DNA from 3 places in the Amedibacterium intestinale genome. Region 1 is predicted to be linked to each of the others. Evidence: a T-box and tRNA genes for the amino acid it is inferred to sense, from the RefSeq annotation. Region 1 holds a T-box; the other regions hold tRNA genes.
What was found. The T-box of region 1 lies ahead of metG (methionine--tRNA ligase). A T-box ahead of a tRNA ligase gene usually reads a tRNA of that ligase, here a tRNA-Met.
Positions count from the first base shown of each region.

Region 2: it encodes a tRNA-Met, which carries the amino acid that the T-box ahead of metG (methionine--tRNA ligase) is inferred to sense. The anticodon was not compared.
Region 3: it encodes a tRNA-Met, which carries the amino acid that the T-box ahead of metG (methionine--tRNA ligase) is inferred to sense. The anticodon was not compared.

Region 1 is NZ_AP019711.1:1,754,402-1,766,603, forward strand. Features, by position in the region: gene prfA (peptide chain release factor 1) at 1-274, opposite strand, end outside; gene A9CBEGH2_RS08890 (DUF4230 domain-containing protein) at 552-1,184, opposite strand; gene A9CBEGH2_RS08895 (thymidine kinase) at 1,388-1,984, opposite strand; gene A9CBEGH2_RS08900 (NAD(P)H-dependent oxidoreductase) at 2,062-2,658, opposite strand; gene rpmE (50S ribosomal protein L31) at 2,886-3,089, opposite strand; gene A9CBEGH2_RS08910 (hypothetical protein) at 3,192-3,434, opposite strand; gene metG (methionine--tRNA ligase) at 3,438-5,399, opposite strand; T-box leader at 5,437-5,641, opposite strand; gene A9CBEGH2_RS08920 (hypothetical protein) at 5,733-6,605, opposite strand; gene A9CBEGH2_RS08925 (RDD family protein) at 6,817-8,298, opposite strand; gene A9CBEGH2_RS08930 (hypothetical protein) at 8,301-8,615, opposite strand; gene A9CBEGH2_RS08935 (VanZ family protein) at 8,763-9,254, shown strand; gene A9CBEGH2_RS08940 (CehA/McbA family metallohydrolase) at 9,284-11,524, opposite strand; gene A9CBEGH2_RS08945 (MFS transporter) at 11,560-12,202, opposite strand, start outside.
Region 2 is NZ_AP019711.1:329,705-338,749, reverse strand. Features, by position in the region: gene A9CBEGH2_RS01715 (Ig-like domain repeat protein) at 1-1,505, opposite strand, end outside; gene A9CBEGH2_RS01710 (hypothetical protein) at 1,638-2,801, opposite strand; gene A9CBEGH2_RS01705 (protein kinase domain-containing protein) at 2,809-3,315, opposite strand; gene A9CBEGH2_RS01700 (FHA domain-containing protein) at 3,319-4,344, opposite strand; gene A9CBEGH2_RS01695 (helix-turn-helix domain-containing protein) at 5,159-5,875, shown strand; partial or broken gene A9CBEGH2_RS01690 (IS3 family transposase) at 5,869-6,819, shown strand; tRNA gene A9CBEGH2_RS01685 (tRNA-Phe) at 7,024-7,099, opposite strand; tRNA gene A9CBEGH2_RS01680 (tRNA-Met) at 7,103-7,179, opposite strand; tRNA gene A9CBEGH2_RS01675 (tRNA-Ser) at 7,193-7,283, opposite strand; tRNA gene A9CBEGH2_RS01670 (tRNA-Ile) at 7,299-7,375, opposite strand; tRNA gene A9CBEGH2_RS01665 (tRNA-Met) at 7,387-7,463, opposite strand; tRNA gene A9CBEGH2_RS01660 (tRNA-Pro) at 7,472-7,548, opposite strand; tRNA gene A9CBEGH2_RS01655 (tRNA-Arg) at 7,560-7,636, opposite strand; gene A9CBEGH2_RS12655 (DUF6431 domain-containing protein) at 8,299-8,778, shown strand; gene A9CBEGH2_RS01650 (ISL3 family transposase) at 8,897-9,045, shown strand, end outside.
Region 3 is NZ_AP019711.1:317,404-329,605, reverse strand. Features, by position in the region: gene A9CBEGH2_RS01650 (ISL3 family transposase) at 1-1,153, shown strand, start outside; gene A9CBEGH2_RS01645 (hypothetical protein) at 1,143-1,301, shown strand; tRNA gene A9CBEGH2_RS01640 (tRNA-Phe) at 1,548-1,623, opposite strand; tRNA gene A9CBEGH2_RS01635 (tRNA-Met) at 1,627-1,703, opposite strand; tRNA gene A9CBEGH2_RS01630 (tRNA-Ser) at 1,717-1,807, opposite strand; tRNA gene A9CBEGH2_RS01625 (tRNA-Ile) at 1,823-1,899, opposite strand; tRNA gene A9CBEGH2_RS01620 (tRNA-Met) at 1,911-1,987, opposite strand; tRNA gene A9CBEGH2_RS01615 (tRNA-Pro) at 1,996-2,072, opposite strand; tRNA gene A9CBEGH2_RS01610 (tRNA-Arg) at 2,084-2,160, opposite strand; gene A9CBEGH2_RS01605 (RluA family pseudouridine synthase) at 2,276-3,214, opposite strand; gene A9CBEGH2_RS01600 (ATP-dependent DNA helicase) at 3,318-5,651, shown strand; gene A9CBEGH2_RS01595 (HAD family hydrolase) at 5,672-6,322, opposite strand; gene A9CBEGH2_RS01590 (hypothetical protein) at 6,413-6,697, opposite strand; gene A9CBEGH2_RS01585 (4Fe-4S dicluster domain-containing protein) at 6,911-8,425, shown strand; gene A9CBEGH2_RS01580 (3'-5' exoribonuclease YhaM family protein) at 8,510-9,451, opposite strand; gene A9CBEGH2_RS01575 (glycosyltransferase) at 9,444-11,420, opposite strand; gene A9CBEGH2_RS01570 (lysylphosphatidylglycerol synthase transmembrane domain-containing protein) at 11,439-12,202, opposite strand, start outside.

The DNA of each region.
Region 1 (12,202 bases):
CTTCAATTTTAGGCTCAAGTTCTTCAATTTCCATCTTCGCCATTTCTTTAATTTCTTTATCATCTTCCATTAAAAGTTCTTTTGCTTCCTGTAAAGCTTCCGCACTTTTTTTGTATTCTTCATAAGTTTCTACAACTTGTGTTAAATCTGCCTGTTCTTTTCCAAGTTTCGCAAGTTCTTTACTGTCGGATACGATTTCCGGCATCATCATCATTTCCGTAATTTCGTGATAACGGTTTACCATACCTTCCAGACGTTCAATCATGATACTCATAACATAACCTCCTGCCTCTATTTATACTAGCCTTAAATGGCATAAATATCCTTATATACTATACCATTGAACACTTAAAATGAAAAGAATTTTTCAACATCTAAAAAGAATAAAAAAAGAAAGTGCCCTCTGCTTATATCTACAGCAGACACCCTCTATATTATTTATATTCTTGTATACTATGCAGTTAAAAATAATACAAAATAAAACAATGCAATAAGAATAACAATACCTATTAAGATAAATCGAAGTTTTTTCATCATTTGTTAATCATCTCCTATTTCTTAATAAATTTTATCTTATACTCCTTTAAATCATATTCTTTCTCAAAAAAAGGAGTTAATATTTTTTCTGCATTTTCATATGCATTTTCCAACAACCCATTAGAAATCGCATCTTTTTCCGCATTCTTTTTTAATTCCGCCAATGCTTTGTTGTTTTCAGATAATGTAATCTGTCGAAATATACTTTCATCTTCATGGTAGATCTTGCAGGAATCCATATCTATTTCCGTACTTAAAATTTTTGCTTCTGGCAATTTTACTTCAATCACATGATTCGTTTCTTTCCACTCTATCTCATTAAAGTTAAATCCTGCTTTTATATTCACATCATAACTATATACATACTTGCTTTGCGTAAATGGAATTTCCATACCAAATAGATTTCTTGCGGCTTTTGTCACATTTACTTCCGTAACATATGCACTTTGTGTAGCCAGTTCCCCAATATCTTCAAAACCAAGCTTTGTAGTTTTGCTTTCTGCTACATAAGATTTTCCTATTCCAAGTACAACTACCATAAGCAAAGCTATCATGCCTATTGCGGTAAGTAATTTATTCGCAAGCAGAAATTTCCAAACATTAAATCTGCTTTTGTTTTTCCCCTGTTCTTTTTTCTGTAATTCCATCAAACATCCCTCCAATCTTTATACGAAAATATCTACCCATGATAAGATATATCATTACAGCATCTTGTTAATATACTGCTCCATTTAATATTTACTTTTGTTATATATAATACTTAAAAATCTTACATAGTCAATATATATGCCGTTTTTTCGCAAAAAGAAAAGAAGATTACGCATAACCTTCTTTCTACAATTTAAAATTGTTAGTCTTTATGAATGGTTCTTTTTCCCGGCACTTCATGACAATGACGACATCTTGCCTCATACTGTTCACTTGCGCCAACCTGAATAATTGGATCATCATAACGAGCTGGATGACCATCAATTAATCTTTGACTTCTTGTCGCAGGTGCGCCACATTTCATACATACTGCTGTTAGTTTTGTTACAAACTCTGCATGTGTAAACAACTGCGGCATTACACTGAATGGTTCTCCTCTAAAATCCATATCCAAGCCTGCTACCATAACTCTTTTTCCCTGATCCGCAAAATGATCACAAATTTCTACAATTTCTTCATCAAAGAACTGTACCTCATCAATTGCGATTACATCATAACTATCGTCTATGTAATCAAAAATTTCTCTTGCATTTTTAATATTAAAACTTTTCACACTGCTTCCCGCATGAGAGACAACAGAATCTTCACTGTATCGATTATCTATTTTCGGTTTAAATACTGCTATTTTTTTCTTTGCATATTCCAAAACTTTAATTCTACGAATAAGTTCTTCTGTCTTACCTGCAAACATACAGCCAGAAATAACTTCCAGCCATCCCTCTTTATACTGCTGATACATATCTTCACCTCATAACGCAGTTTATTATACTACATAATTAGACAAAAAAACAGAAGCTTACACTCCTGTTTCTTAGATTAAAATGTTCCCGCAAGTTTTTCAGCTTTTTCTTTTGATGAAGAAAGAATGTTTTCAATATCATTTCCGATTACATCTAAACCTTCAATCGCAATGGTAGAGATGTCATATACACCAAAGAAATTTAACAGCGTGCGCAGATAACGATCTCCCATTTCTACTTCGCTTCCTTCATATACGCCTCCACGAGCAGTAATATGGATAGCTTTTTTATTTTCTAAAAGTCCTTGTGGTCCCTGTGCAGTGTAGCGAAACGTAATACCTGTAACACTGACATAATTCAAATAAGCTTTTAAAATAGCCGGCATAGATAAATTCCACATTGGTGCAGCAAAAATATATTTATCTGCTTCCTGAAATTGATATGCATATTTCAATACAGGGTGCTGTTTACTTTCTTCTGTCTTAGGCCCAAATACAGAATCTAAATCCTGTGGTCTTAAAAAATCAATACCTTCTTTATATAAATCCAGTGTAATGACTTCATCTTCCGGATGATTCTTTTTATACATTTCTACAAAATGGTCGGATACTTGAAATGTTCTAGACTGCCCTTCTTCTTTAATATTTGCTTTTATATATAATACTTTACTCATAAATAATCTCCTTATTTTTTCACTAGTATTAGTATTCTTTCATTTTTCAAAACTATACTACTTCTACAAGTATCTATATCGTACTTATTTCTAAGCATTCCTACAAGTCATATGACCATTTATCGCATATAAAGAATACATAGCTATATTACTATATTAAAAAAAGAGTCATAACTTCTTGAACAATTTGTCCTTCTGTCATAACTCTTTTTTCTTTGTAATTGTTGTTATTTAAGTCCGTATTTTTTGTTGAATTTTTCAATACGTCCTGCAGCAGCAGCGAATCTCTGACGTCCAGTAAAGAATGGATGACAGTTTGAGCAAGTATCAACACGCAATTCTTTTGCAGTTGAACCTGATTCAAATTCAGCTCCACAAGAAGTACATTTTACCATAATACGGTGGTATTCTGGATGAATTCCTTTTTTCATAATATACTCTCCTTCCGCCTTAAGCCTCATGCGGGCCCAAAGTAAGTGCTATACAATTATAACAATACTTTGTCTATATCGCAAGTAGCTACTATAATTTTTTTAATTTTTATCTTCTTCTTTTTCTTCATCTTCTAAATAATCATCTAATTTTGTATCATCATTATCGCCTGGAAGATATTTTTTCAACATTATACCTCTTCCAATACCCATCACGATCAACAAAATCCCAAGAAATAGAAGTATTTGTTCCTGCACTTGCCATCCTTTGATGATAAACACAAGTCCTACAAGAATTAATAGTCCTACGTAACCAAAAATCGTAACCTTTTGTTTCGGATTCATAAACTAGCTTACTTTCGTTCCATTAGGAAGATCTTTCGCAATGGAAACAATATCCAAATCATCTTCTGTACTTGCGCATAAAATCATACCTTGACTTTCTACCCCGCGAAGTTTTACTGGTTTTAAGTTCGTTACCACAACTACCTTTTTCCCTACTACTTCTTCTGGTTTAAATGATTTCGCAATTCCACTGACGATTTGACGTGTTTCATCTCCTAAATCAATCTGTTCTACTAACAAACGATCTGCTTTTGGATGTTTTTCTGCCGAAATAATTGTCCCTACTTTTAATTCTACTTTTGTAAAATCTTCAATAGAAATTTCTTCTTTCACATCTTTTTTATCTTCTTTGGAAGCTTTTTCTTCTGCTTTTTCCTGTGCTTTTTTATCAGCTTCCAGTTTTTCCATAAATTCTTTCATATCGTTACGAGCGAATAGAATTTCTGGTTTAGAATCAACTGTACGGCCACATTCTAACATACCAAATTCTTTTAAGCTTTCTGTATCTCTTTGTGAAGTACTTAATTCATCTAAGATTTTCTCAGAAGTTTCTGGCATATAGCTGCTTAAAAGTACTGCCGCAATACGGATACTTTCCATCAAGTTGTAAAGTACGGTTGCTAAACGATCTTTTTTGCTTTCATCTTTTCCTAAAACCCATGGTGTTGTTTCATCAATATATTTATTACAACGTTTCAAAAGCGCAAAAATTTCATCGATGGCTTCTCCAACATGCAAGGTATCCATTGCTTTTTCTACACGTTTTGGTGTATCCATTGCCAATGAGATCAATTCTTCATCAATAGCTTCTTTTTCTAATGGATTGCTAATTACACCGCCAAAGTATTTATTCTGCATAGAAATTGTACGGTTTACCAAGTTTCCTAAAACGTTTGCTAAATCAGAGTTCACACGCTCTACCATCAAATCCCAGGTAATTGTTCCATCCTGAGCAAATGGCATTTCATGAAGAACGAAATAACGTACTGCATCTACACCAAAATAGTGTACTAATTCATCAGCATAAATCGCATTTCCTTTTGATTTAGACATTTTTCCATCGCCAACTAATAGCCAAGGATGTCCAAATACCTGTTTTGGAAGTGGCAAATCAAGTGCCATTAAGATAATTGGCCAGTAAATTGTATGGAAACGTAAAATATCTTTCCCGATGATATGTACATCAGCAGGCCAGTATTTCTTAAAGTTTTCCCCATGATTTCCATCCGCATCATATCCTAAAGATGTAATATAGTTTGTCAAAGCATCTACCCATACATATACAACATGTTTTGGATCAAAATCGACTGGTACACCCCATGTAAAAGAAGTACGAGATACACATAAATCCTGTAGTCCCGGTCTTAAAAAGTTATTCAACATTTCATTTTTACGAGATTCTGGCTGAATAAATTCCGGATGTTCTTCAATATACTGAATTAAACGATCGGCATATTTCTGCATTTTAAAGAAATACGCTTCCTCTGTTGCCTTTTTCACTGGACGACCACAATCTGGACAGCAGCCATCAACTAATTGACTCTCTGTCCAGAAAGATTCACATGGTGTACAATACATTCCTTCATAGGTACTTTTATAAATGTCACCTTTTTCATATAATTTTTTGAAGATTTTCTGCACTTGTTTTTCATGCTGTTCATCCGTTGTACGAATAAAGTAATCATAAGATGTATTCATCATATCAAAGTTTTTACGAACAACAGAAGCAACATTATCTACAAACTGTTTTGGTGTAATACCAGCATCTCTTGCTTTTTCTTCAATTTTTTGACCATGTTCATCTGTTCCCGTCTGGAAAAATACATCATATCCCTGTTGACGTTTATAACGCGCGATCGCATCAGTCAATACGATTTCATATGTATTTCCAATATGTGGTTTTCCTGATGTATAAGCAATTGCTGTAGTGATAAAATATGGTTTCTTCTTGCAGTTTTCACACATAAGTAAATCCTCCCTTTTAGAAAATAAAAATCTCTCATCAAAGGACGAGAGATTCGTGTTACCACCTTTTTTCGTGTACAAATGTACACCTCAAATCCTTAACGCTAGATTCACGACTTTTTCTAATCATTCAAAAAAGCGGTTCCAGGGCCATTTTCCTGTCATTTCTTCATACAGATTTCCACCTGCCATCTGTTCTCTAGGTTTTCAAAATGCAGTACTCTTCCTGTCATTACCTTTGATTTTTACCATATACAATTATATAGAAATCCATACTGTATTACAAGCATTTCTTTTACAAGGATTATATCGGATACAAATACGTAAATGAATTTATGATTTCCTTCTGTTTAACCTATCTAAAATCTTAGTTTTTAATTCTTCATCAATCTCTAAAATCTCCATTGCTTCTTCTCTGCTCAAATTCATATTTTTTTCTATTTTTTCTATAGCCTTGAGCATTGTATTTACTTCTCCTTCAACTATACCTGCTTCTTTCCCTTCTGCCAATGCCTCTACTCTTGTCTTTCTTTCATAATATTCAATTACATTACACATATCATCCATTGCCTCCTCTAGTTCTCTTGTCATTTTTATTTTATATCTTTCTTCTAATATCTGCTTTTTCTTAGCTACTTCCATATCCGATACAAATAAAATGTGTAAAAATCTGATGACTTCATTTTCACTGTCTTCTTTTAATGGATATACCATAATGATATTCATCAATGTCTTATCCTCTTTTTCAGGAAATGTATGTACTTCTATCATTTCCTCTTTTTTCACATCCATATCCATTACGATCCATATGGAATACACTTCTTTCATTTCTCCATACCTTGATTTCATAAACCCTTCTGACTTATTCTTTTGTTTAGCTATCAACCTACTCACATAATAAACTGCTCTGTTCATCAATGGATACCCTGGATTTTCTTTGCTTTGTGCTTCTATGTTTACAAATATCTTCGTTTTAGGAAGTTTTACTTCATAGAGTTTATCATACTCTATTCTTGCACCTGGTATGCTTTCATCTACGATATTGCTTTCTTTTATACCGCAATATCCCTTGTTATCTAAGATAAGTTTTTCAAGTATATAACTTACTACATCTTTATTTGACAATACTCTTTTACAGTAATCATCAAACGCCTTTCCTTTTCCTCTAATTTCAACTGCACTACCCAATTCTGTATTTTCTATCATTCTTTCACCTCTTTTATCTTTCATAATTAATTACGATGCAAAAGGATGAAAATACAAATTTATCTGTTATTTTTTACTTTTTCTTCTATATCACTATAGCACAATAAACATTATCCTAGTATATACCTTATGGGATATTCATGTTATAAAACAAAAAAACAAACTTTATGATAGATTTCAGCCATCCTTAAAGTTTGTCTTAAATCAGTATTTACATTTTTGCGCGAATCAAAGATATAATTAAACTTTCTGCTTCTTCCGGGCAATGACAGTCTCCTAATTCATTTCCCTGTTTTCTACTTGTAAATCCACTTCCACAAGTAATTAACAATTTATCTTTTTGTGCATAGCGCAATAAATCAGCCATCTGTTTTTTATTATATGCCGACTGGAACACTTCAATTCCTTCGATTCCATGAGAGAGAATATCCTTCATCAGTTCTTCATCATGCAGGAAATCAGCTCCATCCGCAAGTACCGCTACACCATTTGTTAATGATATGACATCCAAGACATCCTGCAAAGGAGGACATTTCATCATCACATAACAAGGTTTTCCATATGCAAAATATTCCTGACATAAAATTTCTACTGCTTTGTTCATTTCCATCTTGCGATATGGCTTTAATACTTCACATTCATCGTATAAGCTAGAATTTAATACATGTCGCACCAGTAATCTTCCAGAAATCCTTTGGAAGCGATTTGTATGCAGCAGGCGTTCTACAGGAATTTGTACACCTAATATCTTTTCAAATCTTCTAACTCTTTCTAAGCTGGCATTTCTTTCATTTACCAAGCCATTATTTTCAATTGTTGTAAATATATCATTCTTATAATCAATAAAATATCCTAGAACACGCACTCTTCTGCCTTTATATTCTGCCCCTATTTCAATACCAGGAACATAGTTAATATTATAAAGCTTGCTCATATTTACAGCAAGAGCATTTGCTTTTACACTGTTCCAGTCTGTAATAGAAATCGTATGAATTCCTTCTTTTGCAGCCATCTGGAAAATTTCTTCCACATTATATTCCCCATTAGCACTGAAGTTAGAACGTACCCTTAAATCAATGTGATTGCGAGGATATGATACTTTAGAAACAGATTCCACTTTCTTTTCTGTAACAGGAGCCTTCACTTCCTGTTTACTTTCTATTGTTTCAGCTTCTACTCTAATCAGATATGTTCTTAATAAAAAGTCAATCAGATTGCGATGCTTTTTATCCACCAGGAAAATTATTCCATTTAATGCCCAATATACAAATACTCCAATAACATTTGTAAAAATCATCAGCACAACAAAAGGAATTGCATTTCCTAAAACCTCATGCATCAAACAAACTTTCTGACTTGCTCTTTTACCATTTTCACGCATTATCGCAAAACCAAACTGATACATTCCAAATGTGCGTCCTTTTGTTTTCTTGATAATAGAACTATTAAAGAAAAAGATAGACAACCCCATCAAGACTCCTACAATAATATTGGCAATAAAGATTGCGGTAACACTTAAAAGACTACCCAGCACAGCTAAAAGAATAAGGTTCCACAACATCATTGGAGATAACATTACAGAAACATCTAACGCAAAAGAAAGAAAACAATCCCAGTAGTCCTTTCTTTGAAGATATGCGACATTAGAAGGTGTTCTGCTTTCTTTTGTCTTACTTTTTATATTTCTACGCATACTTATTTATTCTCCTTTTTCTTTTCATATTTCAGTATCCCTATTTTTACGCAAAGCCATGTAAACAGCGCAGCCAAAACAAAAGATACTCCAAGAATATAAATCGTCTTTATGTCAATAGATGCATCTTTTAAAAAATGCATACTTGTCATAACAGCAAATATAACACATAAAAATGGAATAAACATATATCGCTTTATACTTTTCTGATCAAGACAATAAGCCTGATGACAACCAGGACAACATATATGTACATTCCCTCTAATTATTTTCATAGAAATAGGCGTATGACAGTTTTCACAAATATGAATCATCATAAGCACACAACCTTTCTTTTATAATTATACTACACTTTCCAAAATTGTATATGCATAAAAATTATATGGAAATCGTAAGAAATTTCCTCTTGCGCATAATCAATACTTAAAGTATCATACTATGCATATGAAAAAAGGAAGGTGTCTATGAAACATTATCTCACTCGCAAAAAATGTTATAAGTTTTTCCTGTCCTTTTTCTTTATTCTATATATTTTTGTTTTATTGTATTTGTTGTTTTTTGCTTCTGAATTTTCCAGAGATCATATATCCATGATGAATGGAAACTACCTGGAAACTCTTCGCCAGCAATGGAATAGCGCAACCAATCTTCATCCCTTTAAAACCATCCATACTATGATACAGATTTATCACAATCCTTATTATTCCAACATGATTGCACATACCAATCTATATGGAAATATTATCATCTTTATGCCGTTTTCTTTTTTTCTTCCACAATTATTTCCTTCTATGAAAAAAGCAGCTCATTTTCTACCTTTTATGCTTTTTCTTATTATCCTCGTAGAGATTTTACAGCTTTTTACTTTTAGCGGATCTATGGATATTGATGATGTCATCTTAAATTATTTTGGTGTACTCATTAGCTTCTACATATGTAAAAAAGTCTTTGTTTAAAACCATTGAAAACAAAGACTTTTTTATGTTTATTTATTTCCTTTTACCCAAATAGGACTTGACCATGCCTGATGTTCATCTTCCTGTGTTACTCTTACATAATAGAAATCCTCTTGTTCATTCACTTCTTTTGTAAAGGTAAAATCACATTCTCTTCCATCCGATACTTTTTCTTCAATTACTTTATTGTTACATAATACTTCTACTTTTAATTTATCCGTTCCTAAAACACTTACTGTAAAGTCGACACTGCTATGTACTGGTTTTTCTACGATTTGTCCCATTTCTTTTCCATCGCATTTAAAAGATACTAAAATACCAGCTCCACTTGTACCATACATAAAGCGATCATATAAATTATCCCAAATATTTTCATTATTTAACTTATCTACAAAGGAAATCGTGATACCACCTTCAACCCCATGTTCCATCTGGTGTGAGTCACTGCCTGCAGTAAAACCTAAATGGTATCCTTTTTCCAAAGCATCCTGTACACTGCATCGTTCGATCTGCATATTATTTTTTGTATATTTGGAATAATTTCCATAGTACTCAAATGGTGCATGTCTAGAGAATATTTCTACCATTCTTTGTACTTCTTCATCATGGAATGCCCAATCCGTTGCGGCACTTACAAGTTTCCAGCTTGCGGCAGGATGATGCGGGAATGCCATTGCCTTGTATTGTTTAATACTTTCAAACAATCGATCCGGTGTCATACCGCCTTCATCCCCTGAACGATAGATTTCTCCTTCAAATCCTTTATAATAGATATTTTTATGTCCAAAGTCATAACGATATTCATTTGGTGTCCATTCATAAGCTAAAAGCGTAGCCATTTTATTTTCCACGTTAAATAATTGAGAAGTCGTACGAATCCATTCCCATTCTGATTGACTTAACCAGTCTGGATAACAATCATGATCCGTTAAAGCTGTGAAGTCCAATTTTCCCCATACTTTGGCGGAATTAAAATACTGATCGATTTCTCCAACACCATCACTCATACCACTTTGTCCATGAATGTCTCCATACACTGGGAATTTGCCAGCATATCCATTTTTCTTGATCCATGTTTTTACTTCTTCATCATCTATGCGATCTAATGTTTTATTAGCTTCGATTGGACGTGTAAAAGGGTCACTTACTTTTTCTGCTTCCAAGTCAACATAAGAATCATATTCATCTTTGTTTAGCCATGTATACACAACTTTCGCATTTCGAATAGGTTTATGTCCATTTTGGTTTCCATATTGCCATGCCAAGTGAATCGTACCATCCTCGTCGATAAGAACTCTCTGGTTTGAGGCAAAACTATTTTCATCATACGTAAATACAACCGGATCAGACCATTTATTTTCATAATCATAGTGTCTTGCATGCAGTTTTGTTTTTCCCCATGAATAAGAAAAAGCTACTTCTCCTTTAGCATTTGATGAAATCGCAATATCTTCATACCAGTCAATACCTCTGGCAAAACAGCAAGATTCTTCTACATTTGCTTTTCCATCTTTTTCAAATACGACTGCACTATGATAAGAGAAATCAGAACCATGATTGAAATCATACCAGCATACAAGAGCTTTATCCTTTAAAGATGCCAGTAATGGCTGTGTTGCCCATGCTGTTTTTGAAGTATTTACTACTTTTTCCTCTGTCCAAACTTGATCTTTACATGCTCTTACAATCACATCGTAAGTTGTTCCGTTAAAAGAATCATATGCCACATAGATTGTATGATCTTCTGTGATACAAATACTTGGACGATACGTTTCTTTTGAAGTGGAAACCACCTGTACATCATGAATACCTTCTTCATCAATCGTTGATAAAACAATTTCACCCGCATTGCTGGATTGACGATTCCATAACAAATATACAATTCCATCTTTTGCATACAGACATGGATAAAACAAGGCTTCTCCCTCTTCCGCACAGTGAATTTCACCATACACTCCATTTTCATAGCTTCGATAGTAAATTCCCCATACCTGATTTCTACATTCTCCCCATGCATACCAAATTTGATTTCCACTAGAAACACATACAGGTTTTAAAGCCTCGCCTTCACCGGAAATTCTCTCAACTTCACTAAAGGTATCCTTTTCTTGATTTAAAACACCTGCAACAATGCAGTCATGTCCATCTTTATATTCCTGATAACAAACATACATAGTTCCATCTTCTGCTTTTGTTAAAGAAGGATACTGTGCACTGCTTTTAATAATATCGCTTACTTCTTTTGAATATTTTTGATTTAATAAATTCATAAAAGCCTCCTATTTTTAAATATTCTATTAATTTCTTAATTATTGTTTCTCTTTTCTAATTCTGCCGCAATTTCCTTAGTCTTTTTTGGAGTAATTTCATAAAAATACAATGCCAAAATCGTTAATACGAACAATACTGCCGGTATGAAGAAACGTAAATTTATAATCATCTGCAATGCTTGTGCACTTTGTTCCTGATTTGCGATAAATCCAGCAAATCCAAGTAAGATTCCTGATAAAAAACCTCCAATAGCTGTTGCACATTTTTGAATAAAGGTAAATGTTGCGGTAAATAACCCATTTGGCTGTACCCCATACTTCCATTGTGCAAAATCAATACAATCAGGAACCATTGCCCATGGCAATGCACTTACCAAACCATAGAAAAATCCAAATACAACCAATAAAACACTTAATCCAACCATCCCCATCGTCGGCATAAAACCAATGATGAATAAAGGAATTGCACACAATATAGATGTATACATAAATAAGTTACGTTTTCCAAATTTTGCTTCAAGCTTAGGTAAAACCATAGAGGCAAGGATACTTGCACTCATTGTCACAAACATAACCGTTGGTATCCAGTTCTCTTTATGTAATACATATTTGAAATAATACATATTCGCAGAATTTAGTAATGTGTTTGCTAAAAATGATAATCCAAATGCTACGATA
Region 2 (9,045 bases), 1.1 Mb from region 1:
TTTATCACCGTTTTATTTCCTGCTAAATCCCATATTTCAAAAACCAAATCATATGTTCCATCTTCTACAAAATTCATATCTGCAAACCAAAAAACATCTTCTTTCCATCTAACAGGGATTTCTTCTTTTCCATTATTTTGCAAGCGATATAATTTGCTTTTTTCAATATCTATATTAGGTTCTTTAATTTTATACTGCAGATGAAACGGTTTATTCTCAAAATCTTTTATTTTTTTATTGCTACCTAAAACTTCAGGTTTTCTACTGTCAACAATAAATGATGGATACTTATTTTCTATTTTATGTCCACCCTTATCCTGCAGCTCATAAGCTATTTCATAAGTTCCATCTTTTAAAACAATTTCCCCCTGATAACCTCCTTCTGTTTTTTTCCATGGCAGTTTTTTCCCATTTACCATAACAGCACTTTTTTCTTTATTTAGATGGTTTTCTTTAACAATAAAATTTAGTCGCTGCTCTTCGTTATAGTAATTTGACGCATGATCAATATTTGTATCATTTAATCGTACTTCTACTTCTGGAAATAAAGTATCTAATTCAAATTGTAAAGCCTTTAAATTCTCTACAACATTCCCTGCATGATCCTCAAGATATACTCCCAATGTATATTTACCTGATGTAGAACATGGAATTTTCATTACCCATAGATTTTCTTTTTTAATCCATTCTCCTGCTAATTCTTGTTCATTTACATATACTTTACTTTTGTCTTTCTGAAAATTAAGATCTTCTACTTCTACATATACATCCTGCTGTGCATAAAAAACTGTATTTTTCGATATAACGTTTATACCATCACTAAAGCGATAGACAGGCTTTTTAAAATCTACATGTAGAGGAAAGTCCTCATTTGAATAGGTAATTGAATTCCCTGCTTTATCCTCTCCATAAACATGAAAAACATAAGTTCCTTCTTCTTTTAAGTTATAGTCATAATGTCGTTTTCCCTGTTCACTGTAAATTACTTCTCCATCTTTATTAATAGATATTGATGTCGTTTCCTTTTTTAAATTTTTATCTTGAAAAGATATTTCTATTTTCTCTTTCTTATTTACAAAATCAGGTAAACTCTCAAATTCTTTATTACCTGCCTTAAAGATGAGAGTTGGTTTTTGTTGATCAATTACAAATTCGCTGGATAAATAAGTTTTTTCTTTTCCAGGTAAAACAACTTCAACTCTGTATCTTCCATCTTCAGAAAATGGAATGGTTGCTGTATAAGTATCTTCAACCCGTTCCCACTCTGTTTCTACTTTCTTTTTCTGCTTTTTCTGTAATTTATAAAGTTCAATGTCTTTCTCAAATAAACCACTTGGAATATCTATGTTCATTTCTACAAAATTGTTATATCCTTCTTTAATCTCTTCTTCATTAATCAAAAATTCTATCGTTTTTTCTTCTACATCATCCGCAAAGATATAAGTTGAAAAACTACTCAGCAATAGAAGAACTACTATTCCTATTAAAAATATCTTTTTTCTCATATGACTCCTCCTTATTTATTAAAATGATGACTCTGTTTTTTAAATTCATATTACTTATATAATTTTGTTTCTTTATATAAGAAGATCATGCCTATACTCCCTAAAACCATCCCACACGATAAACTTATAACCTCAATTATTTCCCACATACGTTATCCCCCATATCTCTAACTTTTCTTTTACTTCTTTTTCCAGTATCTCATCTTGTCTTGTCAGCTGCTTTATTTGCCTTAGGTAACGAATAGATTGTTTCAAATAATCAATACTTTTATCACTTTCATATCCTGTCAAAATGTAATACATAGAAGCTTTTATTCTAAAAATAACATCATTTCTTAAAGAATCTTCTATCTTTAACGTTTCATAGAAAGCTTTTTTCATATCTTGTATATTCTCCTGACGTTGATAATATAGTCCTTGTCTATAAAGACTTTCTGCTTTCATTTGTAATATATCTGTTTTTGTTAAACCTTTATCATATAGTGTATTTTTAAGCTTTTCAATTATTTGCAATTCCTGTATAAAGGCTTCTTCCTGAAATACTTCCTCTTTTGCGTAATATACTTGATAAAGCCATAATAATTGATCTTGCAGTAATCTTTTATCTGCGAAATTATTAATATCTGTTTCTATTTGTTTTAAATCCTGTATGCTTTTCTGTGTATCCTGTTTTGTAAGTGGATATGGATAAGCAAGCATAGATACAACACTTACATAATGAACATATTCTTTACACTCTTTTAATTGATTAATTAAAATCTGCTTCGCCTTTCGATAATAGTGCATCTCATCCTTTTCTAAATATTTGTAAAAGAGAAATTTATAGATTTCTATATTTTTTGTATCACTTATTTGAATTAAATGTTCCAATTCACTTAGTGCATCTTTTTGACTATTACTAAAAAAATCAAATGCCTCTATATACGTTACTTCTCTATCAGGAAATATTTTTACAGCTTCCTGATAGTTTGTATTTTGCATAAATTTCATATAATTGGCTTCGTTCTTTTTCTTTATATGCTTAAATAATGCAAAAGATAGAAAAATACAGATACTGAAAATAACAAGGATATAGAGTATTCTTTTTTTTCTATTGCTTTTTTTTAAGTCTAATGCTTCACTTACTTCTTCGATACTTTTATATCTTGCTTCTTTTTTTTCGGCACAGCATTTGTTTAAAACTTTTAAAAAGATGGAATATTCTTTTGATTCAGCAGATGTATAAGATAAAAGCGTTTGAAATGTTTTTCCAAAACTATAAATATCACTAGTATAATCTGCAATACCTTCCTCCATAATTTCTTTAGGAGCAAATCCTGGGAGTTCCTGTCATTACATTTTGTCGTTCAAAATAGAAACAGCAGCTTCCAAAATCAATCAGCCAAACGTTACCTTGCTCATCAACCATAAGATTCTGTGGCTTTAAATCTAGATATAAAATTGATTGCTTATGTAAATATTGTAAGATTTCTAATACGTTATGCATACATCGATGAATGTGTACTATCTTTTTTTCTTTAACATAGATATCCATTGACTGCCCTTTAACAATTTCCATAACCGCATACATCTTGGTATCATCCTCAAATGTATCTATAATCGATGGAATGCCTTTATACGCAAGCTTTGTTAATACATATATCTCTTTTTTAAATGCATTTCTTATTACCTGATGTGCATTCTTTTCCACAACCTTCATTGCCCACTCTTTATTTAATAAATGATCCCAAACACGATAAACACTTGAACTCCCTCCTCTACCTATTACTTCTCTTTGTTCATAACGACCATGTAGAAGCATTTCTTTCATAACCTACCCCTTTCTCTTATCATGAAAAACATAAGTGCTGTTTCCAAATGTTAAAACATCATTATCCTGTAGTTGCTTTTCAATAATTCTTTCTCCATTACAGTAAGTTCCATTTAAAGAATGAAGATCTTTTATGCTTTTCTTTTTAGAATCGTATACCGCATGATAAGAAGAAACACTTTTATCATCTATCGACATCTCATTATCTGGATTTCTGCCTATTGATAGATTTGTACCTTTAATAATATATTTTTCACCACTATCTTGATCTTCAAAATAACATTCCTCTGTATCAAGAGGCTGAAATAAGACAATCGTTTCATTGTTTTTTTCCTTTCTGTTAGATGATGCAATATAAGTTTGTTCTTTTTCTGCTACAAGACTTTCTTGTAAATTCGTTGGATACCTAAGCGCTCTTGGTATATCTCGAATTTGAAACTTTGTTTCTTCTCTATGTTTAAATTTCTGATACCACTTTATTTTTTTCTTATGCTTGTTTTTAATCTGCTGTAAACGAGATATTAAAACTGGAAAAGAACTTTCTTTTTCTTTCATAAAGCATAATAAACAACCAAATACTTCATAAGAATCTTTTGCGTGCAATTCTTTCAGCAACTCTTGCAGAAATAATGTATATATTTCTTTTTCTTGATTCCAATATTCATGAGCAACAGGAAAAACAAGAAAACAGAAATCATTTGTATCAGAAGAAAGATAAACATATTCTAAAGAAGTAATAGCTGGTTTTGTAATTCGGTTTTTAACAAATCGTTCAAATAGAATAATGAGAAAATCAAGCAACTCTTCCTGCGTGAACTCATGTTCCCCTAAATAAGATTTTAAAGAAACATAACCTTTTGAATCAAAATATAACCGAGAGCGATACTTTGGATCACGAATACAAGGTAGACAGTTGACGTCATTTAAAATTTGCTGATAAAGGTAATCATCAAAATCTTTTATTCGCTTTAAATGAACCTCTATAAATCCATCTTCTCTAAATTCTATTTTCTTTATCTTATCAATCATAATGTCTCCTCAACTTTCTACATAACTTTATACGTACAGGAAAATAGAAAATACAAAAAAAAATTATTTTCACATAATTACACATAATTTTCATGCTATAATCATTCACGTTACGAAAGGAGATATCATGCGTTATTCAAAGCTTTCACTTCTGGAAATGTTACATATAGGTGCTATAATTTTCTTAAATCTATATGTTTATACTTTAATACCGCCATTGTCAGAAAATATGTCTGGCTTAGGAAATAAATTTCAACATCCGCTATACTTATTTATATGGTCATTATCCATAGCAACATTCTTTTTAATTCATACAAAAGAACTAATGCAGTCATATAATTATCCAAATAAATGGGGGAAAATATTCTTATATATTAGTACTATATTGATGGTGGTATGTATTTTACTCCCATACAAACCTTTTCAATTCCCTTTATTGTCAAAATGGCATGTAAGACTTGCAATGTTTGCTACTGTTATATACATACTAGTATTCTTGCATTTTTTATGTTATCAAACGTTACATACCTTTAACATAAACATAAGTTATCTAAAATTTTATTTTGTGTTTATTTTTTTAGAATTACTTTTATATATTTTAAATGGAGGTGTTTCCACGTTATTAGAAACATCTTTTGCATTGATTATGAGTTTATTTCTTCTATACTTGCAACATAAATAAACGCTTAACTATATTAGAATAAAAACTAAAAACACCTTAATACAAAGTGAAAAACATCATGTATTGATATGATCCCACTAAAGTAGACACACGAAATAAACAAACGTGTATCTATGGAGGTGGGATTTTTCTATGGGAAGAAAGCCAAAGTTATCAACAAAAGAAAAAGTATATATTTGTGAACAATATTTAAACAGAGAGAAAAGTGTAAGAGAGCTTGTCAATGATTTTAATATCGATAAGAAGACAATAAGTACATGGATAAAGATGTATCAGTCATTGGGACCTAGATGTTTCAACCATAAAACACATAATGCAAAATATACTAAAGAGTTCAAACAACAGGTAGTTCAAGCATATTTTGCAGGAGAAGGTTCTCTCGTAGATATTGCCATCAAATATGAAATTCCTTCATACAGTACTGTCAGAAGCTGGATTAAGAAGTATAATAACCTTGAAGAACTTAAGGATTATGATCCTAAGCCGGAGGTTTATATGAAAGATCGCAGCAGAAAAACAGCAAAAGAAGAACGTATTAAAATCGTAAATTACTGTTTGGAACACAACAAGAATTATAAGGAGACAGCTGAACTATTTGATATTTCATACACGCAGATATATCAATGGGTTAGAAAATATCTATCAGCTGGAGAGGAAGGTCTTATCGATCGTCGCGGACAGCACAAGACTGAAGAACAGCTAAGCGAAACAGAGAAACTGCAACGTAAGGTAAAACTTCTTGAGCATCAGCTTAAGGAAATGGAAATGGAGAATGAGCTCTTAAAAAAAGTACAGGAAATCGAAAGGAGGCGGTATTCTCCAAAACGAAAAACGAAGCGAAATACTTAGCTATCAGAGAACTTCATGAAGCAAAGAAATATAGTATCAGCTGGATGTGCAAACGATTAGGTGTTAAACGTTCAGCCTATTATAAATGGCTGAATCGCTCTATTACAGCCAATGAACAGGAAGATATGAAACTAGCAGAAATCATCATGGAATATCATCAGAAATATGGTGGGATTTTAGGTTATCGCAGAATGCGTATCTTCATCAATCGTAAATATAATAAGCACTATAATACGAAACGTGTTCGTAGAATAATGAGGATTCTTGGGATTCATTCTGCAATCAGAGGAAAAAGAACCTGTTGTACGGTTTCAAACAAGCTGAATCAAAAAGCTGAGAATATACTCCACCGAGAATTTGAAGCATCTGGACCAAATGAAAAATGGACAACCGATGTAACGGAGTTCAAAGTCCCACATTCGCAAGAAAAACTATATCTTAGTGCATTTTTCGATCTGTATGATCGTTCTATTATCGCATGGTCTATTAGTAATCGAAATGATAATGCACTTGTGTTAGACACCTTCAATCAAGCAATCAAGCTAAATCCAGATGCTCACCCGCTATTTCATTCAGATCGGGGTTTTCAATATACAAGCCCGGTATTCCAGCACAAGCTGAAGGAACAAGGAATGACGCAGTCCATGTCAAGAGTAGCGTGTTGTCTGGATAATGGTCCAACAGAAGGTCTATGGGGAATCATTAAAACAGAAATGTATAAGATATATGATATCCATAATAAAGAGAGCTTGGTGGAAGCAATTAGCAAATACATCGATTTCTATAATCATCAACGTTATCAAACGAGATTTGATTCAAAAGCACCAATGGAAGTAAGAATAGAAGCTATCAATAATGAAAAACCAAAACATTATCCAATCGCATTTAATCCAAGAATCGCAAAATATAAGGAGTCACTCAAAAACAAAACCCAATCAGCATGATGCCAATTGGGTAATAAATTTTACTTATTTAGTGTGTCCACTTGACAGGGACCAGATCAGATTAAGGTGTTTTTTTTTGACTACGATTTGACTACTTCTATTTGCACTTATTCACACTTGTTCACACCAATTTTACAAATGAAATCATATATACAAAAAAAACGTTTCAGCCTTTATTCATCAGCTGAAACGCTATTTTCCAAATGGTGGTCCCGGTCGGAATCGAACCAACGACACAAGGATTTTCAGTCCTTTGCTCTACCGACTGAGCTACGGGACCATTTGGTTGCGGGGGAAGGATTTGAACCAACGACCTCCGGGTTATGAGCCCGACGAGCTACCAGGCTGCTCTACCCCGCGATATTTAATTCGATGGCGGAGGAACTGGGATTCGAACCCAGGCGCCAGTTTCCCGACCTACCGGTTTTCAAGACCGGACCCTTCAACCACTTGGGTATTCCTCCATCTTTTTACTTTTTTGGTGGACCCTGTAGGACTCGAACCTACGACCCACCGGTTATGAGCCGGATGCTCTGACCAACTGAGCTAAGGGTCCTTTTAGCTAATTGGTGGCGGGGGCGAGACTCGAACTCGCGACCTTCCGGGTATGAACCGGATGCTCTAGCCAACTAAGCTACCCAGCCAATTTTAATGGTCGGGACGACAGGATTTGAACCTGCGACCCCTTGATCCCAAATCAAGTGCACTACCAAGCTGTGCTACGTCCCGTTTAAAATAAATGGCGCGCCCAGCAGGAATCGAACCCACAACCTTTTGATCCGTAGTCAAACGCTCTATCCAGTTGAGCTATGGGCGCACATCTAACACTCTTTTCATCAGTGCCCTAATATAATATCAGATTCCTTCACTTTATGCAACCCTTATTTTACTTTTTTTGTTAAAAATATCATTTCTTCTACAAATCGTTTAATTTTTTATGATATTTATATATATCATAATTAAGATATAATTTATCTAAAAATACAATATAAACATTTTTATTTAGTATGTACTTAAGAATAAGTATATAATGATTAGAACCACATAAAACACTAGCTATATCATATCAATTTCTATCATAACAATTAAAATGTTTTTTGTACGTTTTCAATAAAAACCTTTAACAAAACATCATCCAGACTTATCTAAACGTCTATTTCAAGATTATTTTATTAAAGTATACAACCTCTTAATCTATATCCTCTTATATTTCATATAGAATAGATATATAGGTAAATTCATAAAACTATTTCGGTAATCTAAAATTACGTGGTGTTTGAAAGGACAACACTTTATGCTGTGGTCTTAGTGACTGCAGCTTTTTTCATGCTCTCATCATCTTTGGGGTACCTTTTCTGATATTTCCTCATTATTTCGATCATCATTTATGTTATCATATCTTTAAATCAATATATAAAAAAAGTAAGAACCACAAAGTTTAGCGACCTAGGTTCTTACTTACCCAAAGTAGGCATCTTTATGATAACATTTAATAACTTTTCTCTCAAGTACATATCTCAAAAATCTTATGACGACTATATTTCTAAGATCGAACTTTCTTCCATCACATGTCCATGCTGTTCTCATCTTGGATTTCATTTTCATGCTTATTATAAAAGATCTTTACTTACACATAATGGTATTATTACCTTAAAGATATGCAGGATTATTTGTCCTCACTGTCACAAGACTCACGCCATCCTTCCTGTTTCTTTAATTCCTTACACCAGACTCCTGGCTTCTGATGTAATAGAAATCATTCTCGATCACGATACTGATAAAGATCATTCTAACCTTTTTCTTGATCCAGTTTACTTTTACTCCATCTTTCATCGATATCATTCCTTTTTACTGAATATTTCCTATTTCCCTTCAATTACTGATTTTTTCGTCTTTCATATTCATAGATTTCATAGAAATTTTGCTCAGTTGCGCGGCTTTCTTTTCATTCCCACATAGGATTCCTTTCCTGCCTTCCATTTTGCCTTCATAATGACACTGTAATGATCATTATAGACTGGAGGTTGATGAAAACATCCATTGTATTTTCAGTTCTTGATGTTTTCTTTTGATTTTTATGAAAAACGATACTACTTCTGCGTCCATCAGTGACGACTATATCCTTCATCTCTTTCATCTCCAGAAAGAACAGATAGATTCTTTCCAGGTAAATCATCAGGATGATGGTGTTCATGTAAGGATCAAGCTTACCCCAAAGACTACTTC
Region 3 (12,202 bases), 1.1 Mb from region 1:
CCAGGCCAGACGCTATATCTGCCCTGCATGTAATAAGACTTTCTATGAGGACAATCCTTTTACTTTCAAGGGAATGAAGATCTCTTTATTGACCGTATATAATGTCCTTCGAGATCTGAAAAACCCTGCCGATACATTTAAAAGCGTTGCACAGAGAAATCATATATCCTCTACTTCTGCCATGTCCATCTTTGACAGGCATGTCCAGATATCCAGAAGAAAACTTCCTGAATATCTGAATATCGACGAAGTCTACAGTTTCAAATCTGAAAACAGTTCCTATGTATGTGTCCTTCTGGATTTCAACTCCCAAAATGTCATCGATCTTCTTCCAGGCAGGAAAAAGTCCGAACTCATCAATTACTTTTCTTTCATTCCCCGAGAAGAAAGATGTGCTGTAAAGGCCGTATCTATTGATTTATGGGAAACCTACAGGATCGTCGCAAAGATGATGTTCCCCAATGCCGCCATAGCTGCGGATAAATTCCATCTCATCCAGGAACTGAACAGAAGAGTAGACAAGGTGCGTCTGCGTACGATGAATCAGTTAAAGAACTATAAGCTCATGGATCTGAAAAATGCAGATGCAGCTTCGATAGAAAAAGCTGAAAGAATGCGTAAACAGTATTACCTTTATAAAAAATTCAACTGGCTTCTCTTCACAAACGATCCTGCATATACAGATCCAAATAGAGAAAAGAAATATAATAAAGTACTTCAGGGATACTATAACTATAACGATATCCTGCATTATATGTGTTTGTATAACCCTGAACTTGAAGAAGCCATGAATCTGAAAGACAGGATGATATATTTCTATAAGAACAGTGATCTTGATAATGCAAGAAAAGATATCAATGAACTGATCAGTGCTTTCAGGGATTGTAAAGTACCTGAAATATCATCCTTTGCGAATACGATGACCAGATGGAAGACTGAAATAATAAATTCTTTTATCGTCACGAATGAACATGGAAGAAAGATAAACAGCGGGATCATAGAAAACAGAAACAGGACGATCAAATGTATCAAGCACAATTCCAATGGATATACCAATTGGAAACGATTCCGAAACAGAGTGCTTTATGTACTGAATAAAGATACCACTTATCACTTATACCCTAAGGAAGGAGAAAATGAAAATGAACAATAAAATTTATTACCAACGTAAAGAAAGATGGCTCAAAAGAGAACTTTACATTAAAAAGCAGCGCCTTATGATGCTGGAGCTGGAAGTAGAAAATCTACGATTGAAACTTCTTTTGGAAAAAGAAAAAAACAAAAATATTCTTCCATTCTGATATTAAAAACGAGAGAGCTGATCAGCTCTCTCATCCTTTACATCTTGTTTTCAATAAACATCTTTGGGGTACTGATGCCCACAAGTTATTTTATTGTCCTTTGTTAGTTTTACCACACGTAATTTTACAAAGCCACTATTTCAATAGAAACGAAGAAACAACAATACGTAAAATTTACACAAGATACATCATATACAAAAAAAACGTTTCAGCCTTTATTCATCAGCTGAAACGCTATTTTCCAAATGGTGGTCCCGGTCGGAATCGAACCAACGACACAAGGATTTTCAGTCCTTTGCTCTACCGACTGAGCTACGGGACCATTTGGTTGCGGGGGAAGGATTTGAACCAACGACCTCCGGGTTATGAGCCCGACGAGCTACCAGGCTGCTCTACCCCGCGATATTTAATTCGATGGCGGAGGAACTGGGATTCGAACCCAGGCGCCAGTTTCCCGACCTACCGGTTTTCAAGACCGGACCCTTCAACCACTTGGGTATTCCTCCATCTTTTTACTTTTTTGGTGGACCCTGTAGGACTCGAACCTACGACCCACCGGTTATGAGCCGGATGCTCTGACCAACTGAGCTAAGGGTCCTTTTAGCTAATTGGTGGCGGGGGCGAGACTCGAACTCGCGACCTTCCGGGTATGAACCGGATGCTCTAGCCAACTAAGCTACCCAGCCAATTTTAATGGTCGGGACGACAGGATTTGAACCTGCGACCCCTTGATCCCAAATCAAGTGCACTACCAAGCTGTGCTACGTCCCGTTTAAAATAAATGGCGCGCCCAGCAGGAATCGAACCCACAACCTTTTGATCCGTAGTCAAACGCTCTATCCAGTTGAGCTATGGGCGCACATCTAACACTCTTTTCATCAGTGCCCTAATATAATATCAGATTCCTTCACTTTATGCAACCCTTATTTTACTTTTTTTGTTAAAAACGAGACATTGCCAGCTTTTAAATACACTTATAGATTTTTATATATTTTTTCAACACCTGTATCCTGCAGCATAAATTCTTTCCCATCTAAATACGATAATATTGAATTATTTTCTGTATGAAAATTCACTTTATAAGCGCAAAGTGCCTGATAATCTTGTCTTCCATTTCTTTTAGCACCATACTTGATATCTCCATATAAAGGATGCCCTAAAAAAGACATAACTGCTCGAATTTGATGGCTTTTCCCTGTAATAAGTTCTACTTCTAAAAGACTGAAACCATTTTTCTCACTTAATACCTTATACCCTGTTACTACTTTTTGATATCCATCTTTTTTATCCTTGCTAATTTCTACATGATTATCTTCAAACTTTTTATGCCAAACTTCTATGATGCTTTTATTTGTTTCCATCTTGCCTTCGACAATACATAAATAATACTTATCAACTTTTCTTTCCTTGATACAGTTATTCATCTCTCGCAATGCTTCTGCATTTTTTGCAGCGATAACAATCCCTTCTGTATTTCTATCTATACGATGACATAAAGCAGGTGTAAAGCTTTGTGAAATTTCTGGATCATATTCTTTTTTTTCATATAAATAATGTAAATAACGATCCGCTAAATTATCCTGCAATTCTTTTGTATCACTATGCACCAACAGCCCTGATGGCTTACACAATAATATAATATTATTATCTTCATACAAGCAGTTTACTTTCGAAGGAACCTTAAGAAACTTCAATTCTTTCTTATTTTCAAAAAACTCCTCTGCTATAAAACACTGTACGGTATCCCCTTCCTGCAATCTTTGTGAAATCTCACAGCGCTTGCGATTAACTTTTATTTTTTTATTTCTAATATATTTATACATAAGACTCTTAGGCATCGTCTTCATTGTTTTCATGATAAACTTATCCACTCGTTGATTGGCATCATCTTTTTGAATTACAAATTCTTTCATTATAAACCTCCAGTTTTTTTACATAAGTATTATACATGACAATCAAGCATTCTACATTGTAAATTTCTTAAAAAATGTATACAATAAACTATACGAAAGTGGAGTGATTTTTTTGGAATGTCGTTTATCTGTAAGAGAGCTTGTTGAATTTCTTTATAAAAGTGGGGATCTTTCTTATACTCCAGCCTCAATAGAACGTGCAAATCTAGGCAGCAGAATCCATCGTTTGCTACAATCGCAAGGAAAAGGAAACTACCAAAGTGAAGTTTATTTAAAATTAGAAACAGAACTCGATACCATCAATTTCATTATAGACGGACGTGCAGATGGGATCTTCAAAGAAGAAGATAACATTATTCTTGAAGAAATCAAAACAACTGCTATTCCTTATGATGAAATCGATGATTCCAATTTCCTGCACTTTGCACAGGCATATTGTTATGCCCACATATATGTACAGCAAAATGGGTTAGACAATATCCTTGTACAGCTAACTTATTACCAAATTGAAACAAAACAAACCAAAACATTTCGACAGGTCAAAACAAAAGAAGAACTTCTTTCCTTTTACACACAAACTTTATCCCTTTATCTTCGCTGGGCAAAACTTACACAAAAGATTCGCATGAATAGTGCTCTGTCTTTGAAATCACTTGTATTTCCATTTGAAAATTATCGAAGTGGACAAAGAGAATTTGCCAGTGGTGTTTATAAAACTATCTTAGATAAACGTTCTTTATTTGCCCAAGCTCCTACAGGAATCGGAAAAACGATTTCTACTCTTTTTCCATCACTAAAAGCTATTGGAGAAGGCAAGGCGGAAAAAATCTTTTATTTATGCGCAAAAAATATCACATCCAGTGTTGTATACAATACCTTAAATCTTTTATATGAACAAAAACTTCCTTTCAAAAGTGTAGGTATTACTGCAAAAGATAAAATTTGTTTTTTAGAAGAAAGAAATTGCGATCCACATATTTGTCCATATGCAAAAAGATATTACAGTCGCAATAAAGATGCTTTATATGAACTTTTATCCAATGAAGATCTTATGGATAAAGAAATTTTATCTCAGTATGCGAAAAAACATTCTATCTGCCCTTTTGAATTAAGTCTAGATGCTTCTTTATATGCAGATCTTATTGTTTGTGATTATAATTATGTATTTGACCCTAGAGTATATTTAAAACGTTTCTTTATGGAAAAAGGAAATTACATATTTCTTGTAGATGAAGCGCATAACCTTGTTGATCGAGCTAGAGAAATGTATAGTGCTGTTCTATCAAAAAGTTCTTTCCAGCAGCTATCAAAATATATTCCAAAAGAAGAAAAACAGCTGCATTCTTCTATCAAGTCTGTTCTTGCAGATTTTAAAAAGTTATCTTCTCTATGTGAAGATAACGAATTTTATGCTTCCAATGAACCACAGCTTTCTATATTAGAAAAGATAGATCATTTTATTGAACACTGTGATGGATATTTACAAAGTGAACATGATGATACATATGATGAAGATATTAAAGTAATCTATTTTAATGCAGTCAATTATTTACGTATTTCGGATTACTATGATGAAAACTTTGTAACCTGGATACATAAAGAGAATAAAGATGTAACTATCAAACAGTTTTGTATGAATCCTAGAACTCCTTTAAAATCCATTATGGAGAAAGGAAGAACCTCTGTCTTATTCTCTGCTACATTATCCCCTATTGATTATTATTTAGATTTACTAGGAGGAGAAGATGAAACAAATCGGTTATCATTGCCCTCTCCTTTCCATAAAGAGCAATCGATGATTCTTATAAACAACGCTATTTCTACAAAATATAAGAATCGAAGTTTATCTCTTCCTTCCCTTATATCCTATTTACATGCTGTTATTTTATCAAAAAAAGGCAATTATATCGTTTTTTGTCCAAGTTATGCGTATATGGAACAAATTCATGATGCTTTCACAAACGAATACCCTGACATCCAAACTACTATTCAAAAAGAAAATTTATCAGAGGACGAAAAGAAGATGTTTTTAAATCAGTTTTCCAGCACTCAGAAACTACATGTATATTTCTGTGTACTTGGCGGCATGTTTTCAGAAGGTATTGACTTAAAAGGTGATTTATTAATAGGAACCATTTTAATAGGTGTTGGACTCCCTCAAATCAATCCTCAGCAAGAATTATTAAAAGAACATTTTCAAAAAGAAAAAAAGATGGGTTATGCTTATGCATACCAGTTTCCGGGAATGAATAAAATATTACAGGCAGCTGGTCGTGTCATACGCAGCGTCCATGATAAAGGTGTTATTGTTTTTATTGATGAACGTTTTACTACCCCACCATACAAGCGATTATTTCCAAATCATCTTCAACATTATCAAATTATAAATGAGCCGCAGAAAGCATACCTTTCGCTGCTTTCATTCTGGAACAGCTAGATTATATAAATCTAGTTGTTTTATTTTATATTTTCAACAATAAAATCATAAAACTGTTTCATATTATCCACAACATAGGAATCTGTATTCAATAATTTACTTTTATGTTCATGTCCATTTGCAATCAAGACACAATGACAGTTTGCATATTTCGCAACTTCACTATCATGAACACTATCTCCTACAAACAATACTTCATCAGGGTTAAATCCGCTTTCCTCCACAAAACATTTCGCCAGCTCTGCTTTTGAGTGTGCATGTATATTATCCAGTCCCTTGATATCTAAGAAATATTTTTTTATATCATATTCTGCAAGCTGCTCATGTAAAAAATCCAAATTGCTTGCGCTTAATAAATACTGTGAAACATCTTTAGATCTTACTTTCTGCAACGTTTCTTCTACATTTTTATGAAGAGAACAAGACAAAGAGTTTGGCTGGTAATAATCCATATATTGTTTTGCCAGAACTGAAAAAGGAGTCTTATTAAAATCAAAGCCCACTTTTTTATAATATTCAATAACAGGAAATTGAAAATATTTCCGATACTCTTCTTTATCTAGCACCAAAGGAAGATTTTCTTTTTCCAACACATAATTTAATGCTTCCATACTAACATCTAAATCATCTAATAACGTTCCATTCCAATCCCATATAATATGCTTAATCATAACTCTTTCACCTCTTAATGCAACCTATTATATCTTAAAATAGAAATAACGCAAATGGTTTGTATGTAAACTATGAGAAAGTTCTCATAGTTAGTAGTCATTGCAGTTATTACAGAAATCCCCGTTATCCTCAAAGCGATTGTCTCTGCAATCACGTCTTCCATCGACATAACAGCGATTTCCCCTGTAGCCGCAGCGATCAAAATCACGATATTGGCAGTGATTGCATGAACGAACTGAGATATGCTGGCATCCACATCTTCTATTCCATCCATCATATTGACTGCAGCCACATCCCCTATTCCATCTTTCATCATTAAAACCATCACAGCATCTTCCATAATTTTTTCCATCATTCCATCTTTCATCAAACATATTTGTTTCCTCCTTGTCTATGTGAGATAACTACATCTCACTTTACTATATGTTTATAATGTATTTTTTGATAGGCAAATATATGGTATAGAAAGAATTAATCAAAAGTATATTTTATTTTGCGACCTTTCCTAATTTTATTTGTGAATTTTTTAATTTTTCTCTTTTAAATTTTACTATTTCAAGTATAATGAATATGAGGTGAACAAGTTTATGAGAGGAATCTACAATTCAGTAACAGATATTCGTAGAAAAGTATTTACGGAAATTGCCCGTCTTGCGTATGAAGGAGGAGATTACGCAACTAAAATCGAACAACTTCCTTACAAGATTCTTCCTGGAGAACATGCGAAATATAGAGAAAGCATTTTCTTAGAAAGAGCTATCGTTGGGGAACGTCTTCGTTTAGGAATCGGACTTCCTTTACGTCGTATGGATGAACATGCTCCTGTTAGCGAAGGCATTGAAGAAAGTGCTATTGCGGAAAAATATTATGATGATCCATTAATTAACATCATTAAATTTGCATGTAATGCATGCCCTGAAAAACAGATTGTTGTCACAGATACATGCCAGGGATGTTTAGCGCACCCTTGTGTTGAAGTTTGTCCTAAAGATGCTGTTAGTATCGTAAATGGAAAATCTTATATAGATCAGGAAAAATGTATTAAATGTGGCCGCTGTATGGACGTATGCCCTTATGGAGCCATTAACAAACTTGAACGTCCATGTGCAAAAAGCTGTGGAATGGATGCAATCAAATCAGATGAATTTGGTCGTGCAGAAATTGATTATGATAAATGTGTATCTTGCGGTATGTGTTTAGTAAACTGTCCATTTGGTGCAATTGTTGATAAAGGACAGATTTTCCAGACGATTCATGCAATGAAAACTGGCAAAGAAGTTGTTGCAGCCATTGCTCCAGCATTTGTAGGACAGTTTGGTCCAACAGTAACACCTGAAAAAGTAAAAGGTGCATTGAAAGAGTTAGGGTTCTCAGATGTAGTTGAAGTAGCTATTGGAGCTGATTTATGTACAGTTGAAGAAGCAGAAGACTTCTTAAACAAAGTTCCAAACGAACAGCCATTTATGGCAACTTCATGCTGTCCTGCATGGTCAGTTATGGCTAAAAAATTATTCCCAGATTTCAAACCATATATTTCTATGGCATTGACACCAATGGTTTTAACAGGTCGTTTAATTAAAAAACAGAAACCTGATGCAAAAGTTGTTTTCATCGGACCATGTGCTGCAAAAAAACTTGAAGCAAGTCGCAAAAGTATAAGAAGTGATGTAGACTTTGTTCTTACATTTGAAGAAGTTATGGGTATGTTTGAAGCTAAAGGTATCGATTTAGCACAAGCTACTGTTGATGAACCATTTAACGAAGGAACTGCAAATGGTCGTGGATTTGCCGTTAGTGGCGGTGTTGCAAACGCAGTAAAACAATGCATTCAGGAAAAACACCCTGATATGGAAGTGTTGATTGATTCTGCAGAGGGATTGAAAAACTGTCGTACAATGTTAATGATGGCAAAAGCTGGAAAACGTAATGGATACCTGTTAGAAGGTATGGCATGTCCTGGTGGATGTGTTGCTGGAGCAGGAACATTACAGCCAGTTATGAAATCAAGTGCTCTTGTAAAAAAATATACAAGTGATGCTGAAAAGAAACTTGCATTTGAAAGTGAATATCTAGATAACCTGGAATTAATTAGCGAAAATTAAAAAGGAAAATTTAAAAAGCATTGTGAAGTTCAAAGTAATTCACAATGCTTTTTTTCATAAGAGGAATAAACAAATGTTCCTCTTTTATTTTATCTTTTGTTTATAAAAGCTTCGATTTTCTAAAGCAAAAATTCTTGGTGTAAATTCACCTTCCTGTACACCACTTAATGCTTTCTCTATAGTATTCATGCGGGCATCGATGTTATCAATCAAATAGAGCATCTCAGCTTCTGGAAGCATTGGGAGTACAGGTGAACCATACTCATACTGTCCATGATGTGACAAAATCATATGTCTTAAAAGCATTGTTTCCTCCTCTTTTTCCAAGTGAAGTTCTTTTGCTTTTTCATATACTATTGCCTGCATGATACTAATATGTCCAAGCAGTTTTCCCTGTACTGTGTATTCACTTACTAAAGCTCCACTCAGCTCTATTAGCTTTCCTAAATCATGAAGGATAACTCCCCCAAATAATACATCTTTATTTAACAACGGATACTGCTTGCATAAATGATCTGCTAAATCCAGCATTCCAACTACATGTGTAGCCAATCCTCCCGAAAAATCATGATGGTTTTTCGTTGCAGCAGGATAATCAAAGAAATCTTTTTCATAGTCATTGACTACTTCTAAAACAATTTTATAAATTGTCTGATTTTTAATCTCGCTGATTCTTTCATATAGACGCTGTTTTAATTCTTCTTTACTTATTGAACCTGATTTCACAAATTCATTAATATCTATCTCATTTTTATCCACAACTTCCATTTTATTTACACGAAACTGTAATTGTTTTTGATGACAAAGGACATCTCCCTGCACATTTACTATCATACCTGGTGCAAATGCATGTAGTAACGCTTCATTAACATTCCAGTATTTCGCATCCATACGTCCAGTTTTATCCTGAAACTGTAAAGATAGATAAGGTGCTCCTTTTGCTGTAACACCTTTATTTACCTGTAGAAGCAAGACCGTTATCGTCCCACGAAATCCATCTTCTAAGTCTTCAATTCTTTTATTCATCCAAACACTCCATTTCTTCTAATTTACATTGTATATCACTTCGTGAAAATCCTTTTCTCATACAATATAACATAATTTTCGACTGTAGTTCTTTTCCTTGATACTTTCTTACATAACTACGCAATGCTTTTTGAATCGTTTTTTCCAAAGCTGGACTTTCATCTTCTTGCTCATAATCCAATTCTTCAGCAGAACGTCTGGCAATATCACCATCAAACCCAAGCGATATCAATTTATTAATAATTTTTTGTTTTTTCATTTTACGGGAAGTATCTTTCATAGTAGTCATCAATTTTTGTGCCATCTTCTTTGCCTTGATAAGCTCCCCTTCATTATCTAACCCTTTCAAAGCTTCTTCCACATCTTCACTATTTATTCCCTTATTAATGAGAGAATGTCGTATATTGCCTTTTCCAACAAGTGAATACTGTAATTTTTCAATTTTATTTTGTATATACAATTCATCATTGATATACCCTTTTTCCTCTAATTCATCTAATACTTCGTCAATCATTTGATCACTTAAGATATTTTTTCTTTGAAAGAACAATTTCATTTCCTTTCGAGTATAATCTTTTACGCGCAATTTTCGAACAGCATTTCTATATGCTTCTAATTTCAATTCCTTTTGTTTAAAATCAGAAACTGTAAATCTATCAAGCATCGTATGAAGTCGAATTTTGTAAGAAAAATAGTCATCAAAACTGATCAATATCTTCTGCGGCTGATCTTCAGAATCATTTTGTACATAAATACGTACACAATCATCAAACGTCTTGATTTTCACAACTTCATATGCCTGAGAATAATCATCAATCGCCTGATAATAAACACTTAAAACTTTTGAACAGAAGACTTTTGCATCATACTGCGTTACTTTGCTTATCGCTTTTTGACGGAAATTTTGCCGTTGTTCTTTCGGCAAAGAGAAATAAGATGTTAGTTTTTCCGCAAACATTTGCGCATCATCAAATAAAAACCCACTTTCTCCTTCAACAACTAAGTTTTCCAAAACATCATCCCACCTGGCAAATACAGGAAGACCGCAAGCTAAAGCCTCAATATATGTCATTCCTTGTGTTTCTGTTAAAGAAGCAGATACGAAGCAATCTGCGCAAGCATAGTATAATGGAACTTCATCACTTGATTTTTTACCAGTAAAGATAACTTTATCCATCAACCCATAATTCTTTACCATTTTTTTCAAATCTTCTAATTGTGGTCCATCTCCAACAATCATAAGCTTAATATGTGAATCAGTAATGTAACGAAATCCTTCGATGGGAATATCTATACTTTTTTCTGGAGCTATTCTTCCCACAAACACAACAACTTTGTCCTCTTCTTTAAGATCATACATTTCTTTAATCTTTTCTACTTCTTTACTATCTATAGTGTCATGATTAAATTTTTCAAAAGAAAGTCCTGTAGGAATAACATAGATAGGTGTCTTAACACCATATTTTAATAAAGTTTCTTTTGTTTTTTCACTTGGTGAAATCACAGCCTGTGCACTATCAGAAAGAACTTTAGAAAAACTAGATACTATTTTTTTAGAAACTTTTTCAATCTCTTCAATATCAAAACGATTTACATAATGAGTATAATCTTCATACATTGTATGATATGTTGTAACTACTGGAATATTTAAGTATTTCGCAACAATTCTTCCAAACATACCAACTCCAAATTCTGTATGAACATGTATGATATCCAAATGCATCTTCTCAATTTCATCCCTAGCACTAAAATGATAAGGTGTAGACAATTTATATCCATATAACCATTTTAGTTCTAATCCAGGAAGACGCAGAATATTTCCTTCTCTTTTTGTATGAGAAGCTTTGTGATTAGTAATTACAAAGACCTCATGTCCATCTTTTTCCAATTCTTTTTGTAATGTTACAATACTAGATACGACCCCATTAATATCCGGTGTATAAGTATCTGTAAAAAGTCCAATTCTCATAAAATGAACAATCCTCCCCTATATACCTCTTTCTTTAATTCTTTCTTTTGTGTATTTATGTTTTAATATCACAAAAGTAATTGCCCCTGCTATCATGATGAAATGATATGTAGAGAACCGCCATAAGATCATAATACTGCTAGCTAACGCTGAATCTTGTAATAAATACCCATACAGCATCGTAAATACAAATTCGGTCCCACCACTTGAACCAGGAATGGGAATAAATGCATTTGCCATCATAACAAAACTAGACAAAGCCAAACAATCTAAAAGGTACTCAATTCCCAGTGGGTGTCCTAAAGCATTCGCAATTACCCATGGCAAACTGAATTGAACGCTCATTCGCAAAACACTTAAAACTGCTGTTTTTAAAATCAACATTTTTTCATGATGCAGACGCTTAATTTCTTTTGTAAAAGACATTACCTGTTCACTCCATGTTACAAGTGTTTTTTCCTTATCCTTTACAATTTTAAATTTCGCAAGAATACGAACTACATTTCCACTCAATTTCACATATAATTTGGGAAATAAGGCCATTGTCCATAATACTACAATAATGGCAAGATTGACTCCATATCCAGCTAAAATAAAAACAAGCAAGATCCCTCCCATTATCTCCACATAGTAAGAATAGCGAAGAAAAAACAAAATAGTGACATAAATCATTAATGTCGTTTGGAATATAATAAAATCACCCCATAAAATACTAGCTCCATCACTAAGCTTTATTTTTTGCTTTTTAAAAATATAAGCTTGTGCAAATTGTCCACCTGTTG